Regions from separate parts of the Streptomyces sp. NPDC058662 genome, predicted to be linked through region 1. Evidence: riboswitches for the same ligand, from Rfam matches in the RefSeq annotation. Region 1 holds a riboswitch; each other region holds the start of a gene.
What was found. A riboswitch is a leader RNA that binds a small molecule or an ion and turns the genes downstream of it on or off. The one in region 1 is predicted to bind cyclic di-AMP.

Region 1 (5,148 bases):
GGAAGGCGACCTCGGCCTCGTCGGAGGGCCCGGTGGCGGGCCGGCCGTCGGCGCCGATGCGGTCGTAGCGGACGGTGCCGATGAACTCCCCGCCGATGGTCGCCGCGAGGCCGACGCGGTCGACGTAGTCGTGGTGCGTGAAGCGGTGCACGTCGCGGTCGGACAGCCGGGGGTAGGGGGCGAAGAAGCGGTAGTACTTCGACTCGTCGGAGACCTGTTCGTAGAAGCTGACCAGCCGCCCGGCGTCCTCGGTGGTGATGGGCCTGATCCGGGCCGTGCCGCCGTCACGCAGGACGACGTCGGCTTCCCAGTGGGCCGGGTACGCGGGGTCCGACTCGGTGGTCATGGGCCTACCTTACGGCCGCGACCGGCAGGCCGGTGCCCGCGCGGCGCAGGGGGCAGGCAGGCCGGAACCAGTGCAAGCTGGGGAGGCCGAACGGCGGGAGATCCGGGCCGAAGGTCGGTCGGAGCATTCCGGACGTCGTGAGAGACTGGTCTAGACAACCGTAAGAACCTGAAGGGCATCACCATGGCAGAGCGCCGCGTCAACGTCGGCTGGGCCGAGGGCCTGCACGCTCGTCCCGCCTCGATCTTCGTTCGGGCGACGACCGCTTCCGGCGTCCCGGTGACCATCGCGAAGGCGGGCGGCGACCCCGTCAACGCCGCCTCCATGCTGGCGGTTCTGGGCCTGGGCGCCCAGGGCGGCGAGGAGATCGTCCTCGCGTCCGAGGCCGAGGGCGCCGACGCCGCGCTGGACCGCCTCGCGAAGCTGGTCGCCGAGGGCCTGGACGAGCTCCCCGAGACCGTCTGACCCTTCGGGTTCACCGAAGCCGCGTCCACTGGGAGTCCCGGGGGGCGCGGCTTCGCCGTTTCCGGCGGCGCCCGCCGCGGCCATGCCCCGGCCCCCGGCCCCCGGCCCCCGGCCCCCACTTCTGCCGTTGCCGCTGCCGCTGCCGCGGACAGTGCTGTCGAATTCCGACTCCACGACGCGCACCGCAATGCACGCGGCCGGAAATCGCCCGACGAATTCAGCGCAGCCGTGAATTCCAGCCGTCCACCCCTGCGGACGCACGAAAGCGGCGCACGTCTATTCGCCCTTTGTATACGGCCACTGTTAATGCCGACCGCTCGGCATGTTTACGGCAGGTTGCGAACTGCTCACCGCGGCGCGCGGCCTCGGCCGGTGGGCGGCCACCGCCCGGTCGGCGTGCATCGCGGCCAGCGCGCGCGCCCGCTCGACGTCCCCGCGCGCCACCGCGTCCACGATCGCGCCGTGCTCCGCCCAGGAGTCCACCGGCCGGGCCGGGGCCTCCACCGCGTACATCCAGGCCACCTTGCGCCGCATCTGGGTCAGCAGCGCGATCAGCCCGGGGCTGCCCGAGGCCTGGGCGAGGGTCTCGTGGAACCAGGCCCCCAGCGAGCGCAGATCCTCCCCCTGGCCCCGCCCGGCCCGCTCCTGCCCCAGTCTGACCAGCCCCCGCAGCACCTTCAGGTGCGCCTCGGTGCGGCGCCGGGCCGCCCGGGCCGCCGCCAGGGGCTCCAGCAGCATCCGCAGCTCCAGGAGGTCGGCGGCCTCCTGCTCGGTCGGCTCGGCCACGCAGGCGCCGGCGTGCCGGCGGGTGGTCACGAACCCCTCGGACTCCAGGGTCCGCAGCGCCTCGCGGACCGGGACCCGCGAGACCCCGTACCGGCGGGCCAGGACCTCCTCGGTCAGCCGGCCGCCCGGCTCGAAGACCCCGGAGACGATGTCGTCGCGAATTGCTGTGCATACCGCGTGCGCGGGAATACGCAAAACCGGACCTCCGCCTCATTCCAACTGCCGCCGTGGGACATGCTCGTGCGTACTGCGACTCTATTGCAACACACGATAATTTCCGAGAGCGGCCGGAAATGCGAAACATTTGCCCGGGCGGTACAACGTGAAGGACCCCGGCTCGTCGAGCCGGGGTCCTTCACGAAGCGGGGGTGCGGGTCAGAGGCTGACCCCGTGCGAGCGCAGGTACGCGATCGGGTCGATGTCCGAGCCGTAGTCGGCGCCGCTGCGGGCCTCGAAGTGCAGGTGCGGGCCGCTGGAGTTGCCGGTGGAGCCCGACAGGCCGATCTGCTGTCCGGGGGTGACCTGCTGGCCGACGGAGACGCTCAGCGACTGCAGGTGCCCGTACTGGGTGTAGGTGCCGTCGTTGTGCTTGATGACGACGTTGTTGCCGTAGGCGCCGCCCCAGCCGGCCTCGACGACGGTGCCGATGCCCACCGCGCGGACCTTGGAGCCCGAGGCGGCGTGGAAGTCGATGCCGGTGTGGGTGCCGGAGGACCACATGGCGCCGCCGGCGCGGTACTGGGTGCTCACGTACGAGCCGTCGACGGGGGCGACGAAGGTGTTGAGGCGCTTGCGCTCCTCCTCGCGGGCGGCACGCTCGGCGGCCTCGCGCTCGGCCTTCGCCTTGGCCTCGGCGAGGCGCTTGGACTCCGCGGCACGCTGCTTGGCGTCGGCCTCGGCCTGGGCCTTGGCCGCGGCGTGCTCGGCGGCGCGCCGCTGGGATTCGGCCTGATCCGCGATGTCGCCGGCGAGGTCCTCGGCGACGACGACGGCGCCCAGCGCGTTGTCCTGGAAGGAGTTGTTTGCGTTGCCGGTGTCCGCTGCGAACGCCGGACCGGCGAGGGAGCCCACCACACCAGTGGTGGCGAGGGCCGCGATGCCGGCGTAACCGGCGGTCTTGCGGCTCAGACGGCTGGAACCACGGTGCTTACCGGCGGCACGACTGCCAAACGCCATGAAGGGGCTGATCCTTTCCTTCCCTCTCGCCTACCGGGTTAGCTGACGGGTTCGGAGCAGGAAGGTCTCCTACGGGCCTCCTCTTGCGAGGCGGTCCGATTCACCCCAGGGACTGAGTTGGGTCCCCGGCTCCCCAGGCTCGCGCCTGACGGGGACTCGGCGATCGCTGCCCGGTGCCGCGGACGCGGCGAGTACAACTGACGGACAGCACGGGTGACGCTAGGCGGATCATCAGTCAATCGCCAAACACAGACGCCTTTTTGTTGCGTACGCCACACCGCATAAAAGCAACCTCTCCACTAAACGGACAAAAGGGGCCCCGGCAGACAAGGCCGCCGGAACCCCTTCTTCCGCGCGTCAGTTGGAGACGACGCTCACCTCGCCGATCCCCAGGGCCCGCACGGGCTCCTCGATCTGCGCCGCGTCGCCCACCAGAACGGTGACCAGCCGGTTCGCCGGGAAGGCGGCCACGACCGCCGACGTGGCTTCCACCGTGCCGGTCTCGGCGAGCTGCGCGTACAACCGCGCCTGGTAGTCGTCCGGGAGCTCCTGCTCGACCTGGTCGGCGAGGGTGCCGGCGACCGAGGACGCCGTCTCGAACTTCAACGGGGCGACGCCCACCAGGTTCTGCACCGCCACATCCCGTTCGACGTCGGTCAGGCCGCCCTCCGCGAGGGTGCGCAGCACCTTCCAGAGGTCCTCCAGCGCCGGACCGGTGTTCGGGGTGTCCACCGAGCCGCTGATGGCGAGCATCGAGGCGCCCTTGCCGTCGGCCGTGGAGCGCAGCACCTGGCCGAAGGAGCGCACGCCGTACGTGTACCCCTTCTCCTCGCGCAGGACCTTGTCCAGACGGGAGGTCAGGGTCCCGCCCAGGCAGTACGTGCCCAGCACCTGGGCCGCCCAGACCCGGTCGTGCCGGTCGGGCCCGATCCGGCCGATGAGCAGCTGCGTCTGGACCGCGCCGGGACGGTCCACGATGACCACGCGGCCGGTGTCGTCGGCGGTCACCGGCGGGACGGGGACGGGCTCGGCGGTGTTGCCCGTCCAGGCGCCGAGGGTGTCCGCGAGGACGGCGTCCAGGTCGATGCCGGTCAGGTCGCCGACGATCACCGCGGTGGCCGTGGCGGGGCGGACGTGCGCCTCGTAGAAGGCGCGCACGGCCGGGGCGTCGATACGGGCGACGGTCTCCTCGGTGCCCTGGCGCGGGCGGGACATCCGCAGCGACGCCGGGAAGAGCTCCTTGGAGAGCTGCATCGCGGCGCGGCGCTGGGGGTTGGCCAGCTCGTGCGGGATCTCGTCGAGGCGGTTGCGCACCAGGCGGTCGACCTCGGCCTCGTCGAAGGCGGGCGCGCGCAGCGCCTCGGCGAGCAGGCCCAGCGCCTTGTGCAGGCGGGAGGCCGGGACCTCCAGGGAGACCCGCAGGCCCGGGTGGTCGGCGTGCGCGTCGAGGTTGGCGCCGCAGCGCTCCAGCTCGGCCGCGAACTCCTCGGCGGAGTGCTTGTCGGTGCCCTCGGACAGCGCGCGCGCCATGATGGTCGCCACGCCGTCCAGGCCGGCCGGCTCCGCGTCGAGCGGCGCGGTGAGGTTCATCTCGACGGCCACCACCTGCTGGCCGGGCCGGTGGCAGCGCAGCAGGGTCAGGCCGTTGGCCAGCTCGCCGCGCTCGGGGGCCGGGAAGGCCCACGGCTGCGGCTCGCCGCCCTGCGGGCGGGGGTGGAAGGTCATCGTGACGGCTGCGGTGTCGGTCACTGCTCCGCCCCCTCGTTCTCGTCGGACTCGTCGTTCTCGCCGGCGTCGGAGTCGGTGCCGTCGGTGGGGCGCGGCTCGTAGACGAGCACCGCGCGGTTGTCCGGGCGCAGTCGGGCGGCGGCCGCGGCCTGCACCTCCTCGGCGGTGACGTCGAGGAGCCGCTGGACGGCGGTCAGTGCCAGCTGCGGGTCGCCGAACAGCACCGCGAAGCGGCACAGTTCGTCGGCGCGGCCGGCCACCGTGCTCAGCCGGTCGAGCCACTCGCGCTCCAGCTTGGCCTGCGCGCGCTCCATCTCCTCGGCCGTGGGGCCCTCGGCGGCGAACCGCGCGAGCTCCTCGTCCACGGCCGCCTCGATGGCAGGGACCTCGACCCCGCCGGAGGTCTTGACGTCCAGCCAGCCCAGCGAGGGGGCCCCGGCCAGGCGCAGCATGCCGAAGCCGGCCGCGACGGCCGTCTGGTCCCGGCGCACCAGGCGGTTGTGCAGCCGCGAGGACTCGCCGCTGCCCAGGATGGTCAGCGCCACGTCCACGGCGTCGCACTCGCGGGTGCCGTCGTGCGGAAGGCGGTAGGCGGCCATCAGGGCGCGTGCCGGCACCTCCTCGACGATCTCCTCGCGCAGCTCGCG
Region 2 (5,148 bases), on a different contig from region 1:
CAGGGTGCCGTCGGGGCGCGGGGCGTTGGCGACGGAGTACGTGCGCCAGGTCCGGGGCACGCGCTCGCTGCTCACGCTGACGTACTGGCCGGGGAGGTGGAGCAGGGGGGCGTGCGGCCGCAGGGTCAGGACGCCGATGTCCGGTCCGTAGCCGAGGTGGCGCACGACCTCCGCGTCCCACCAGGGCGGGTCCTCGGATGCGGCGGCCCCGGCCGCCATCGCGTCGGCGATCACCTGGTAGGCCTCGGTCCAGGCCTTCTCCACGGACGGGGTCCAGGCCTCGCCGGAGGTCTCGGCGAGGGCGGCGAGCAGGCTGGCCCCCACCGCCGCGTAGTGCTCGGGGCCCACCAGGAACTTGCGGTGGTCGCGTCCCAGCTCGCGGAGGTAGGGCAGGAGGGTCTCGTGCTCCAGGTGGGCGATGACGTGGGTGAGCGCGGCGAAGAGCCGGTCCCGCTGCCGCTCCATGTCCTGGAAGGAGGCCGGGAAGAGCTCACGGACTCCGGGGTTGTGCCAGAACAGGTGGGAGTAGAAGAACTTGACCGTGTGCTCGGCCCGTCTCTCCACCACCGCGAAGCTGCTTTTCAAGATCCTCACATCCACAAGACCGACAGTAGGAATGCCGGACTCCGCCAGGTCAAGACCTGGCCGATCTACGGACAGCCGCGACGAACCCCCCATATGGGGCAGCGCACGCGCGCCGGGATACGGTCGTGGGGTGCACGAGCCGAACCCCGCAGTCCCAGCCGACGCCCCCTCCGCCCAGGGTCCGACCCTGTTCGACTGGGAGTTCGCGACCGATCCCTACCCCGCCTACGCCTGGCTGCGCGAGCACTCCCCGGTGCACCGCACCAAGCTCCCCAGCGGCGTGGAGGCCTGGCTGGTCACCCGGTACGCCGACGCCCGCCAGGCCCTCGCCGACCAGCGGCTCAGCAAGAACCCGGCGCACCACGCCGAGCCCGCGCACGCCCGGGGCAAGACGGGCATCCCGGGCGAGCGCAAGGCGGAGCTGATGACGCATCTGCTCAACATCGACCCGCCGGACCACACGCGGCTGCGGCGGCTGGTGTCGAAGGCGTTCACCCCGCGCCGGGTCGCCGAGTTCACGCCGCGGGTGCAGGAGCTCACCGACCACCTCATCGACGCGTTCGTCGAGCGGGCCCGCGCCGAGGCGGAGGCCGGGGGGAGGGGGGAGGCGGATCTCATCCACGAGTTCGCCTTCCCGCTCCCCATCTACGCCATCTGCGAGATGCTCGGAGTACCGCGCGAGGACCAGGACGACTTCCGCGACTGGGCCGGGATGATGATCCGCCACGGCGGTGGCCCGCGCGGGGGAGTGGCCCGCTCGGTGAAGCAGATGCGCGCCTATCTCGGGGAGCTCATTCATCGCAAAAGGGATGACTTGGGCAATGATCTGATCTCGGACCTGATCCGGGCGAGCGACCACGGCGACCACCTGACGGAGGCCGAGGCCACGGCGATGGCCTTCATCCTCCTGTTCGCCGGCTTCGAGACGACCGTGAACCTCATCGGGAACGGCGTCCACTCCCTCTTCATGAACCCGGACCAGCGCGGGCGGCTGCAGCGCTCCCTGGCAGCCGGCGAGCGCGGCCTGCTGGAGACCGGGGTGGAGGAACTCCTGCGCTACGACGGTCCGGTGGAGCTGGCCACCTGGCGCTTCGCCACACGCCAACTCACCCTGGGCGGCGAGGAGATCGCGGCCGGCGACCCGGTCCTGGTCGTCCTCGCGGCCGCCGACCGCGACCCGGAGCGGTTCACCGAACCGGACACCCTGGACCTCTCCCGGACGGACAACCAGCACCTGGGGTACGGGCACGGCATCCACTACTGCCTCGGTGCACCGCTGGCCCGGCTGGAGGGGCAGACGGCGCTCGCCACCCTCCTGACGCGCCTGCCCGATCTGGAGCTCGCCGTGGACGTGTCCGAACTGCGCTGGCGCGGGGGGCTCATCATGCGCGGACTGCGCACCCTCCCGGTCCGTTTCACGCTGCCGGAGCAGGGCGAAAACGGCTGACTTCAAGTCAGTTTCAGTCGAAACTTGTGACAAACGTTCGAGGCCCGCTAGGTTCTGCCGTTACCCCGCCGTTATGCGAAAGGTGAACCTTCATGCGTTCCGGGAACGGCCGCCACAGACGCCCCCGCCAGGTACCCGCCCTGGTTGTCACCGCCGGTGTCGCCGGCTCCGCACTGGCCCTGCCGCTGCTCGCGGCGACCAGTGCCACCGCCGCCGAGACCTCCACATGGGACAAGGTCGCCGAGTGCGAGAGCGGTGGCGCGTGGAGCGCCAACAGCGGCAGCGGCGCCTACGGCGGGCTCCAGTTCACGCAGGACCAGTGGCGCAACGCCGGCGGCCTCGACTTCGCCGAGCGGCCCGACCTCGCGAGCCGGTCCCAGCAGATAGCCGTGGCCGAGCGCGTGCTCGCCGCGCAGGGGCCGCAGGCGTGGCCGCTGTGCGCCTCCTCCGCCGGACTGGCGCAGTCGGGTCCGGCCGCGGAGGTCGACCCCGGCCTGCCGGGCGAGGCCAAGCCCGTGCGCCCCACCCCGTCCCGGCCGGACGACACGGTGCCGGCGACCGGCACCGGTACGCGCCCCACCGACTTCGGGGCGCCGACCCCGGCCCCGGCCGTGAGCCCGTCGCCCACCACGCCGGAGGGCCCGCTGGCGCCCTCCCTCGGACTGCCCGTCATGCCGGCGCCGGACGACCCGACCACGGCCCCGGTGCAGCCCGCCGACCCGACCGCCCCGGTCCTCCCGGGTGGGCCCGGCGCCACCCCGCTGGACCCGACGGCGCCCACCACGCCGCCGGTCACCCCGCCGGCCGCCGACCCGACGGCCCCGGCCCTTCCCGGCGTTCCCGACGGCTCGGCGACGCCCGGCGCCCCGAGCGCCCCGGCCTCCCCGAGCGCCCCGAGCGCCCCGACCTCGCCGACGGCGCAGCTCGCGGGTCAGACGGCGGGCGCCGGCAAGCACCGCGGGGCCCCCGCCGTGGAGGCGCCCGTCACGGCTGACGCCGCGTCGGACCCCACGTACACCGTCCGGGCCGGCGACAGCCTGGCCACGATCGCGGACGCCAACGGCCTCAAGGGGGGCTGGAACGCGCTCTACGCGGCCAACGAGCAGGTCATCGGCGAGGACGCGGACCTCATCAAGCCCGGCCAAAATCTGGATCTAAGCGCGGAATAGGGGCACTTCGGGCGTCCGGTACGCGCTGATTGTCGGAATTCTGTAAGTGAGACATGTGTCTCTTCCGGTCAACTGGCGTGTCCGGCCCCGGGGCTTCCGCAAACCCCGGCCTCACCTGCGCAAACGCGCTCGGGAGGAACGCAAGTAGGGCCTGTTTCTCCCCGATGGCGCTCGTTGAACATCGGGGGGAGACCTGTCTACCTTCTGAATCGCTCGCCACCGCGGGCTCCTTCGACCGCATCGCCGAATCCTGCCGGCGGACGGAGGGAACAGTCGTCGCGTCAAGCGCCGAAGGCAGGAGCGGGGGAACCAAGGTAAGTGCCGGGAGCGGCCGTTGAGAGACGGTCACGCCACCGGCTGGGGGTTAAGACGTGCGACCCGATCGCACGGCCGGGCAACTCATCCGCCCGAACCCGACAGCTCACCTCGTAGGCGTCGGTGAGGAGAACTCCATGCTGCTTTCCGGCAAGGGCAAGCACCGTCGCGCCAACAAGGCCGCCCGTATCGTCACGCTCGCCGGCGTCGCCGGTGTCGCCGTCGCCGCACCCCTGATGACCGCCGGCACCGCCAGTGCCGCCACCGCCTCCGAGTGGGATCGCGTCGCGCAGTGCGAGGCCGGCGGCAACTGGGCCATCAACACCGGCAACGGCTACTACGGCGGCCTGCAGTTCTCGTCCTCCACCTGGGCCGCCTTCGGTGGCAAGGCGTACGCCGCGCAGGCCAACCAGGCCTCGAAGGCGCAGCAGATAGCCGTCGCCGAGAAGGTCCTCAAGGGCCAGGGCAAGGGCGCCTGGCCGCACTGCGGCAAGGGCCTGTCGAACTCCTCCTACGCGGGCGGCGCCGCCGAGGCCCCGGCCAAGCCGAAGGCCGAGTCGAAGAAGACCGAGTCCAAGAAGGTCGAGCAGAAGGCCGCGCCCAAGCAGGAGACCAAGCGCGCCGAGGCTCCCACCACCCGCTCCGAGCGCCCCGCCGCCGCGGCCCCGAAGACCGGCAACGGCTCGTACGAGGTCAAGGCCGGCGACACCCTGGGCACCATCGCCGAGGCCAACGGCGTCACGGACGGCTGGGAGAAGCTCTTCGAGCTGAACAAGGACATCGTCCCGGACGCCGACCTCATCTTCCCGGGTCAGAAGCTGAAGCTCAGCTGAACACCGCGGCACCAGCCGCGGCCGTGAGCACACGGCAGGTCCGTCCCCCCGCCCGGCGCGCGTCCACTCGCGCGCCGGGCGGCGGCATGCGCACCGTCAGAACCCCTGAAAACTGCGGCCTTATGTCCCGTAACGCGGGTATTCGGGCCCTTTTTCGTCCCAGGACCCGGGCGGTCGGCGGGCCCAGTGCCCGGAGCCGGTTAGGCTCTAAGCGGCTGGGCCGTCCCACGGCCCGACACGCCACCGCACACTCAGCGTCACATCCCAGAAGGAGATGCTCGTGCCGTCCATCGACGTCGTCGTAGCCCGGGAAATCCTGGACTCCCGAGGCAACCCCACGGTCGAGGTCGAGGTGGGCCTCGACGATGGCAGCACCGGCCGTGCTGCAGTTCCGTCCGGCGCCTCCACCGGTGCATTCGAAGCCATCGAGCTCCGTGACGGTGACCCCAACCGTTACTTCGGCAAGGGTGTCGAGAAGGCCGTCCTCGCCGTCATCGAGCAGATCGGCCCGGAGCTCGTCGGCTACGACGCCACCGAGCAGCGCCTGATCGACCAGGCCATGTTCGACCTGGACGCCACCGACAACAAGGGCTCGCTCGGCGCCAACGCCATCCTCGGCGTCTCCCTCGCCGTCGCGCACGCCGCGTCCGAGGCCTCGGACCTCCCGCTGTTCCGCTACCTCGGCGGCCCGAACGCGCACCTGCTGCCCGTTCCGATGATGAACATCCTCAACGGCGGGTCGCACGCCGACTCCAACGTGGACATCCAGGAGTTCATGATCGCCCCGATCGGCGCGGAG
Region 3 (5,148 bases), on a different contig from region 1:
GTCGAGGAGCCGCCCCCGGACGGCCAGGTTCGCGTAGCGGAAGTCGTGTTCGTCGCGCTGGTCGGCCAGAAGGACGGCGAACCGGTCCGCCCAGCCGAGATAGGTGCCCCCGGGTCCCGGGTCCCCCACACCCTCGGTGAAGCTGTCCCCGATCGCCGCGTACGAGCCGATGGTCTTGAGTTTCGTCGTCGTCGCTGCCACGAGACACCATCCTTCACTCTCGTGCACGACCTACGCCAACGTAATGGGGGGTTGACGGACCGTGATCTGTACCACCCGGGGGACCAGGAATAAGTGCGCGTGGGGCCGGGACCCCCCTCGGGTCCCGGCCCCACGCGTGTCAGCGCTCCGACGGCGGGTGCCGTCAGATGGTCACGCCCTTCGAGCGCAGGTAGCTCAGCGGGTTGATGTCCGAGCCGTAGGACGGGCCGGTGCGGATCTCGAAGTGCAGGTGCGGACCGGTGGAGTTGCCGGTGGAACCGGAGAGGCCGATGCGCTGGCCGGCGGTGACGCTCTGGCCCGACGAGACGGACAGCGAGGACAGGTGGGCGTACTGGGAGTACTTGCCGTCCGCGTGCCGGATGACGACCTCGTTGCCGTACGAACCGCTCCAACCGGCGGAGACCACGGTGCCCGCGCCGACGGCCTTGACCGTGGTGCCGGAGCTCGCCATGAAGTCGAGGCCGGTGTGGTAGCCGGAGGACCACATCGCACCGGCGACCCGGTACTGGGTGGACACCCCGCCGCTGACGGGGGCGACGAAGCCGCCGGCGGCGACCGTGTTCGAGCCGGCCGCGGAGCCGGCCGGGGTGCCGGCGTCCTGGGGCTGCTGCTTCGGCTGCGGCTTGCGGACGGGGGCCGCGGCGGGCTCGTCCCTCTCGGCCGCCGCGCCCTTCCCGGCCGCCGGGGCCTTGTCGGAGGACTTCGCGGCGGGCGCCGGGGCGGTCTGCGTCGGAGCGGCCTTGCCCGGCGCGCCGAGCGTGAGGCGCAGGCCCGGGTGGATCAGCGACGGGTCGGAGCCGACGGCCTCGCGGTTGTCGGCGTACAGCTGCTCCCAGCCACCGGACAGCTGCCGCTCGACGGCGATCTTGGAGAGGTAGTCGCCCGGCACGACCGTGTACACGGTCGGGGCGGCCTGCGCCGTCACGGGCACCGCCTGCGGCGCCACCGGGGCCGCGGCCTGGAGCTGCGGCGCCGCGGCGGGGACCACCGCGGGAGCCGCGGCCGGCGCGCCGGCCGCCTGGGCGCCGGCGGCGCCCATCAGCGGCAGCGCCAGGGCGGCGCCGCCGGTACCGGCGACGGCGAGACCGCGCGATATCGAGCGGGACTTGGGACGGCGGTGCTTACCCTTTGCAGGCATGGCGAATTCCTCTCCGTCGCCTACGAGGTGAGCTGTCGGGTTCGGACTGGAGATGTCCGGCCGTCCATGTGCGAGACATGTACGGCTTCACCCCGAGCTGTCCGGATACGAAGATCCGGACAGCGGCTTACCTGGGTCCCCCGCTCCTGCCGCGCGCGTGAATAGTCGGGTGCGGTTTCCGGGAGGCGGCAGGATTAGGCGGTCCACCCGGATCGATCGCGAAGGTAATCCAGTCCGACCGCAGGTAACAAGCCATGAATTCCCGGACGGATTCCCGGGGGTGAGGGATCGACGGAATTCCGGTCACCCTCTGTCCATTCCGCCGCGGCAACAACCGTCCTGGCTGGGCCATTCGGCTTCCGCGATCAGGCACGCACGGTCACCGTATGATCTGGCTCACGGGGAGGCGCGCGATCTGGCCGCCGCCTACGGCAAGTTAGTGCCAAGTAGCCCAATTCGGACACGCCACCACACAGCGGAGGAGTTCCCGTGACCCAGCAGATACCCCCGGCGCCGCCCGCACAGCCGCAGCCCGAGCCGGAGTTGTCCGGTGTGCGTAATTTCCGCGATGTGGGCGGATTGCCGACGGTGGACGGGCGAAGGGTCAAGCCGGGACGACTGTTTCGAAGCGGACATCTGGCGCATGCCACCGATACCGATGCGGAGTTCCTCTCCTCGCTCGGCCTCCACACCGTCTTCGACTTCCGCAACGCCGCCGACCACTCCCTGGAGGGCGCCGACATCGAGCTGCCCGGCGTACGGAACGTCAACATCCCGCTCTCGGACCCCGCCGACGGCCGGGAGTTCTGGAAGATGGTCCGCGAGGGCGACCTCGAACAGCTCCGCTCGGTACTCGGCGACGGCCGGGCCGCGGCCCGGATGGCGAACTCCTACCGCCAGATGATCAGGTACCGCACGGCCGAGCACAGCCGGGTGGTGCACGCCCTCGCCGAGGAGAGCGTCCCGGCCCTGATGCACTGCGCGGCGGGCAAGGACCGGGCCGGACTGGCCATCGCCGTCACCCTCCTCGCGCTCGGTGTCGAACGCGACGCGATCGTCGCGGACTACCTGGAGTCCAACGCCCCGCACCGCCGCTACCGGATCCGCCGGAGCGGCGGCGCCGCCGAGGAGCGCACTCCCGAGGTGATGGAGCTGCTCGCCCCGCTCTTCGACGCCCGCGCCGACTACCTGACCGCCGCCTTCGAGACCATCGACGAGCAGTGGGGCGGAGTGGAGCGCTACCTGGCCGAGGGCCTCGGGCTGACACCCGGGACCCTCGTCCGGCTCCGCGACCGACTGCTGTCGTAGCGGGGCGCCGGGCCCGGGACCGGCCGGATGTCAGCGGTTGCCCACCGCCTGCTTGACCAGCGTCCGGCCGAAGTCCCACATGAGCCCCGAACCGCCGTGCGCCTCGTCCATGACCGCCCGGAACGCTCCGACGAACCGGTCGACGTCCCCCTCGTCCACGATCAGGGGCGGGATCAGTTTGATCACTTCCAGGTGGTCCCCGGAGACCTGCGTGAGGATCCGGTGCTTCTGCAGCAGGGGCACCACGACCATCTGCGCGAAGAGCCCCTTGCGGGCCGCCTGGAGCACGCTCCACCGGCTGCGCAGGCCCAGGGAGGACGGCCGGCCGAACTCGATGCCGATCATCAGCCCCCGCCCGCGCACCTCGTGCAGCAGCTCGTACTCGTCGACCATCGCCGCGAGCCGCCCACGCAGCAGGTCGCCCGTGGAGCGGGCGTTGGCCACGAGTTCCTCGTCCTCCATCACGGACAGGACCGCGAGCCCGGCCGCCATCGCCTGAGCGTTGGAGCCGAAGCTCGCGGAGTGCACGAGGACCCGGTCCATGGACGAGTAGACCTTCTTGAAGATCCAGTCCTTGCCCAGGGTCGCGCCGACCGGTACATAGCCGCCCGACAGCGCCTTGGCGACGCAGACCAGGTCCGGTTCCACGCCCGGTTCGTGCTGGTAGGCGTAGAAGTCGCCGGTACGTCCGAGGCCGGTCTGCACCTCGTCCGCGATGAGCAGCGCCTTGTGCCGGTGCAGCAGCTCCTGCGCCGCGAGCAGGAACCCGGGCGGCGCCGCGAGGACGCCCTTGCCCTGGATCGGCTCCACCACGAGGGCCGCCACGTCGCCGCGCGCGAGCTCCCGTTCCAGGGCCGCCAGGTCTCCCAGCGCGATCCCCGTGTCGGGGAGCAGCGGTGCGAAGCCGTCCCGGAAGCCGCTCTCCCCGTTCACCGAGAGCGAGCCGGTGGTGAGCCCGTGGAAGGCGTGGTGGCAGTACAGCACCCTGGGCCGGCCGGTGGCGTACCGGGCGAACTTCAGGGCGGTCTCCACGGCCTCGGTGCCGCTGTTGCCGAAGAAGACCCGGTCCAGGTGCGGGGTGTACGAGAGCAGCTTCTCCGCCAGCAGCCCGGGCAGCGGCTGGCAGTCGAAGCGGGTGAGGTCGGCGAGCTGGGCGTCCAGAACGTCGTGCAGGGCCCGGCGGACCACCGGGTGGTGGCGGCCGAGGCCCATCACTCCGAAGCCGGCCAGCATGTCGAGGTAGTCGTTGCCCTCGTCGTCCCAGAAGTGCGCGCCCTCGGCCCGTTCGTAGACCTTGTCGAAGCCGATGGTGCGCAGCATCCGGGGCAGCTGGTGGTTGAGGTGGCGGGCGTGCAGCTCGTACCGTTCCCCGCCGCGCGCGGCCAGCAGGGCGCCGAGGTCGAAGCCCCCGCCCCGGGCGCTCGGCGTCCGACCTCCCGGGGGCGCCGTCATGCCGACGCGCCCCGGTTCCCGGCGATCGTCTCGCGGGCCGCCCGGAGGGACTCCTTGAGGGAGCCCATGGTGGCGAGGACGGCGGTGGGCTCGTAGCCGCAGTGCGCCATGCAGTTCGCGCAGCGCGGGTCCTTGCCCCGGCCGTACTTGGTCCAGTCGGTGTCGTCGATGAGCTCCCGGTAGGTCGGGACGTAGCCGTCGCTCATCAGATAGCAGGGGCGCTGCCAGCCGAAAAGGGAGTAATTCGGGATCGCCCAGGCCGTGCAGGGGAAATCGGCCTTCCCTTCCAGGAAGTCCAGGAAGAGCGGGGAGTGGTTGAGCCGCCAGCGCCGCCGGTTGCCGCCCGCGAAAGCCTTCCTGAAGAGTTCACGGGTCTGTTCGACACCCAGGAAGTGCTCCTGGTCGGGGGCCTTCTCGTAGGCGTAGGCGGGCGAGATCATCATCTCGTCGACCCGGAGGTCGTCATTGAGGTAGTTGAGCACCTCGATGATGGTCTGCGGTGTGTCGGTGTTGAAGAAGGTGGAGTTCGTCGTCACCCGGAATCCGCGCCGCTTCGCCTCCTTGATGGCCGCGACCGCCTCGTCGAAGACGCCTTCCTTGGCCACGGACTCGTCGTGGCGCTCGCGCAGTCCGTCGATGTGCACGGCGAAGGCGAAGTAGGGGGACGGTGTGAACTTCTCGATCTTCTTGCGCAGCAGCATCGCGTTGGTGCAGAGGAACACGTATTTCCGCTTCGCCACCAGCTGCCTGACGATCTCGTGGATCTGCGGGTGCATCAGGGGCTCTCCGCCCGCGATGGACACCATCGGAGCGCCGGACTCCAGCACGGCCCCGACCGCCTGGGCGACCGGCATGCGCTGCTTGAGCACCCCGGCCGGGTGCTGGATCTTCCCGCATCCCTCACAGGCGAGGTTGCAGGCGTACAGCGGTTCCAGCTCGACGATCAGCGGGAACTTCTCACGCTTGCGGAGCTTCTGTTCGAGAAGATAGGTCCCGACCCTGATGGACTGTCGCAGTGGCATGGCCAT

Region 2: linked by a shared signal. The riboswitch ahead of ACFWUQ_RS10810 (transglycosylase family protein) and the one ahead of ACFWUQ_RS10620 (M23 family metallopeptidase) in region 1 are both predicted to bind cyclic di-AMP.
Region 3: linked by a shared signal. The riboswitch ahead of ACFWUQ_RS30025 (peptidoglycan DD-metalloendopeptidase family protein) and the one ahead of ACFWUQ_RS10620 (M23 family metallopeptidase) in region 1 are both predicted to bind cyclic di-AMP.

Annotation. Positions count from the first base shown of each region.
Region 1 covers NZ_JBHXRU010000020.1:71,936-77,083, reverse strand. Annotated here, with positions in the region: partial or broken gene ACFWUQ_RS10635 (GNAT family N-acetyltransferase) at 1-346, opposite strand, end outside; gene ACFWUQ_RS10630 (HPr family phosphocarrier protein) at 530-811, shown strand; gene ACFWUQ_RS10625 (GntR family transcriptional regulator) at 1,115-1,792, opposite strand; gene ACFWUQ_RS10620 (M23 family metallopeptidase) at 1,973-2,773, opposite strand; cyclic di-AMP (ydaO/yuaA leader) riboswitch at 2,786-2,945, opposite strand; gene ACFWUQ_RS10615 (M16 family metallopeptidase) at 3,131-4,522, opposite strand; gene ACFWUQ_RS10610 (M16 family metallopeptidase) at 4,519-5,148, opposite strand, start outside.
Region 2 covers NZ_JBHXRU010000021.1:38,452-43,599, reverse strand. Annotated here, with positions in the region: gene ACFWUQ_RS10825 (globin domain-containing protein) at 1-594, opposite strand, end outside; gene ACFWUQ_RS10820 (cytochrome P450) at 716-2,032, shown strand; gene ACFWUQ_RS10815 (transglycosylase family protein) at 2,125-3,201, shown strand; cyclic di-AMP (ydaO/yuaA leader) riboswitch at 3,478-3,651, shown strand; gene ACFWUQ_RS10810 (transglycosylase family protein) at 3,654-4,349, shown strand; gene eno (phosphopyruvate hydratase) at 4,624-5,148, shown strand, end outside.
Region 3 covers NZ_JBHXRU010000153.1:2,088-7,235, forward strand. Annotated here, with positions in the region: gene ACFWUQ_RS30020 (SGNH/GDSL hydrolase family protein) at 1-201, opposite strand, end outside; gene ACFWUQ_RS30025 (peptidoglycan DD-metalloendopeptidase family protein) at 365-1,360, opposite strand; cyclic di-AMP (ydaO/yuaA leader) riboswitch at 1,365-1,561, opposite strand; gene ACFWUQ_RS30030 (tyrosine-protein phosphatase) at 1,850-2,668, shown strand; gene ACFWUQ_RS30035 (aspartate aminotransferase family protein) at 2,699-4,120, opposite strand; gene hpnH (adenosyl-hopene transferase HpnH) at 4,117-5,148, opposite strand.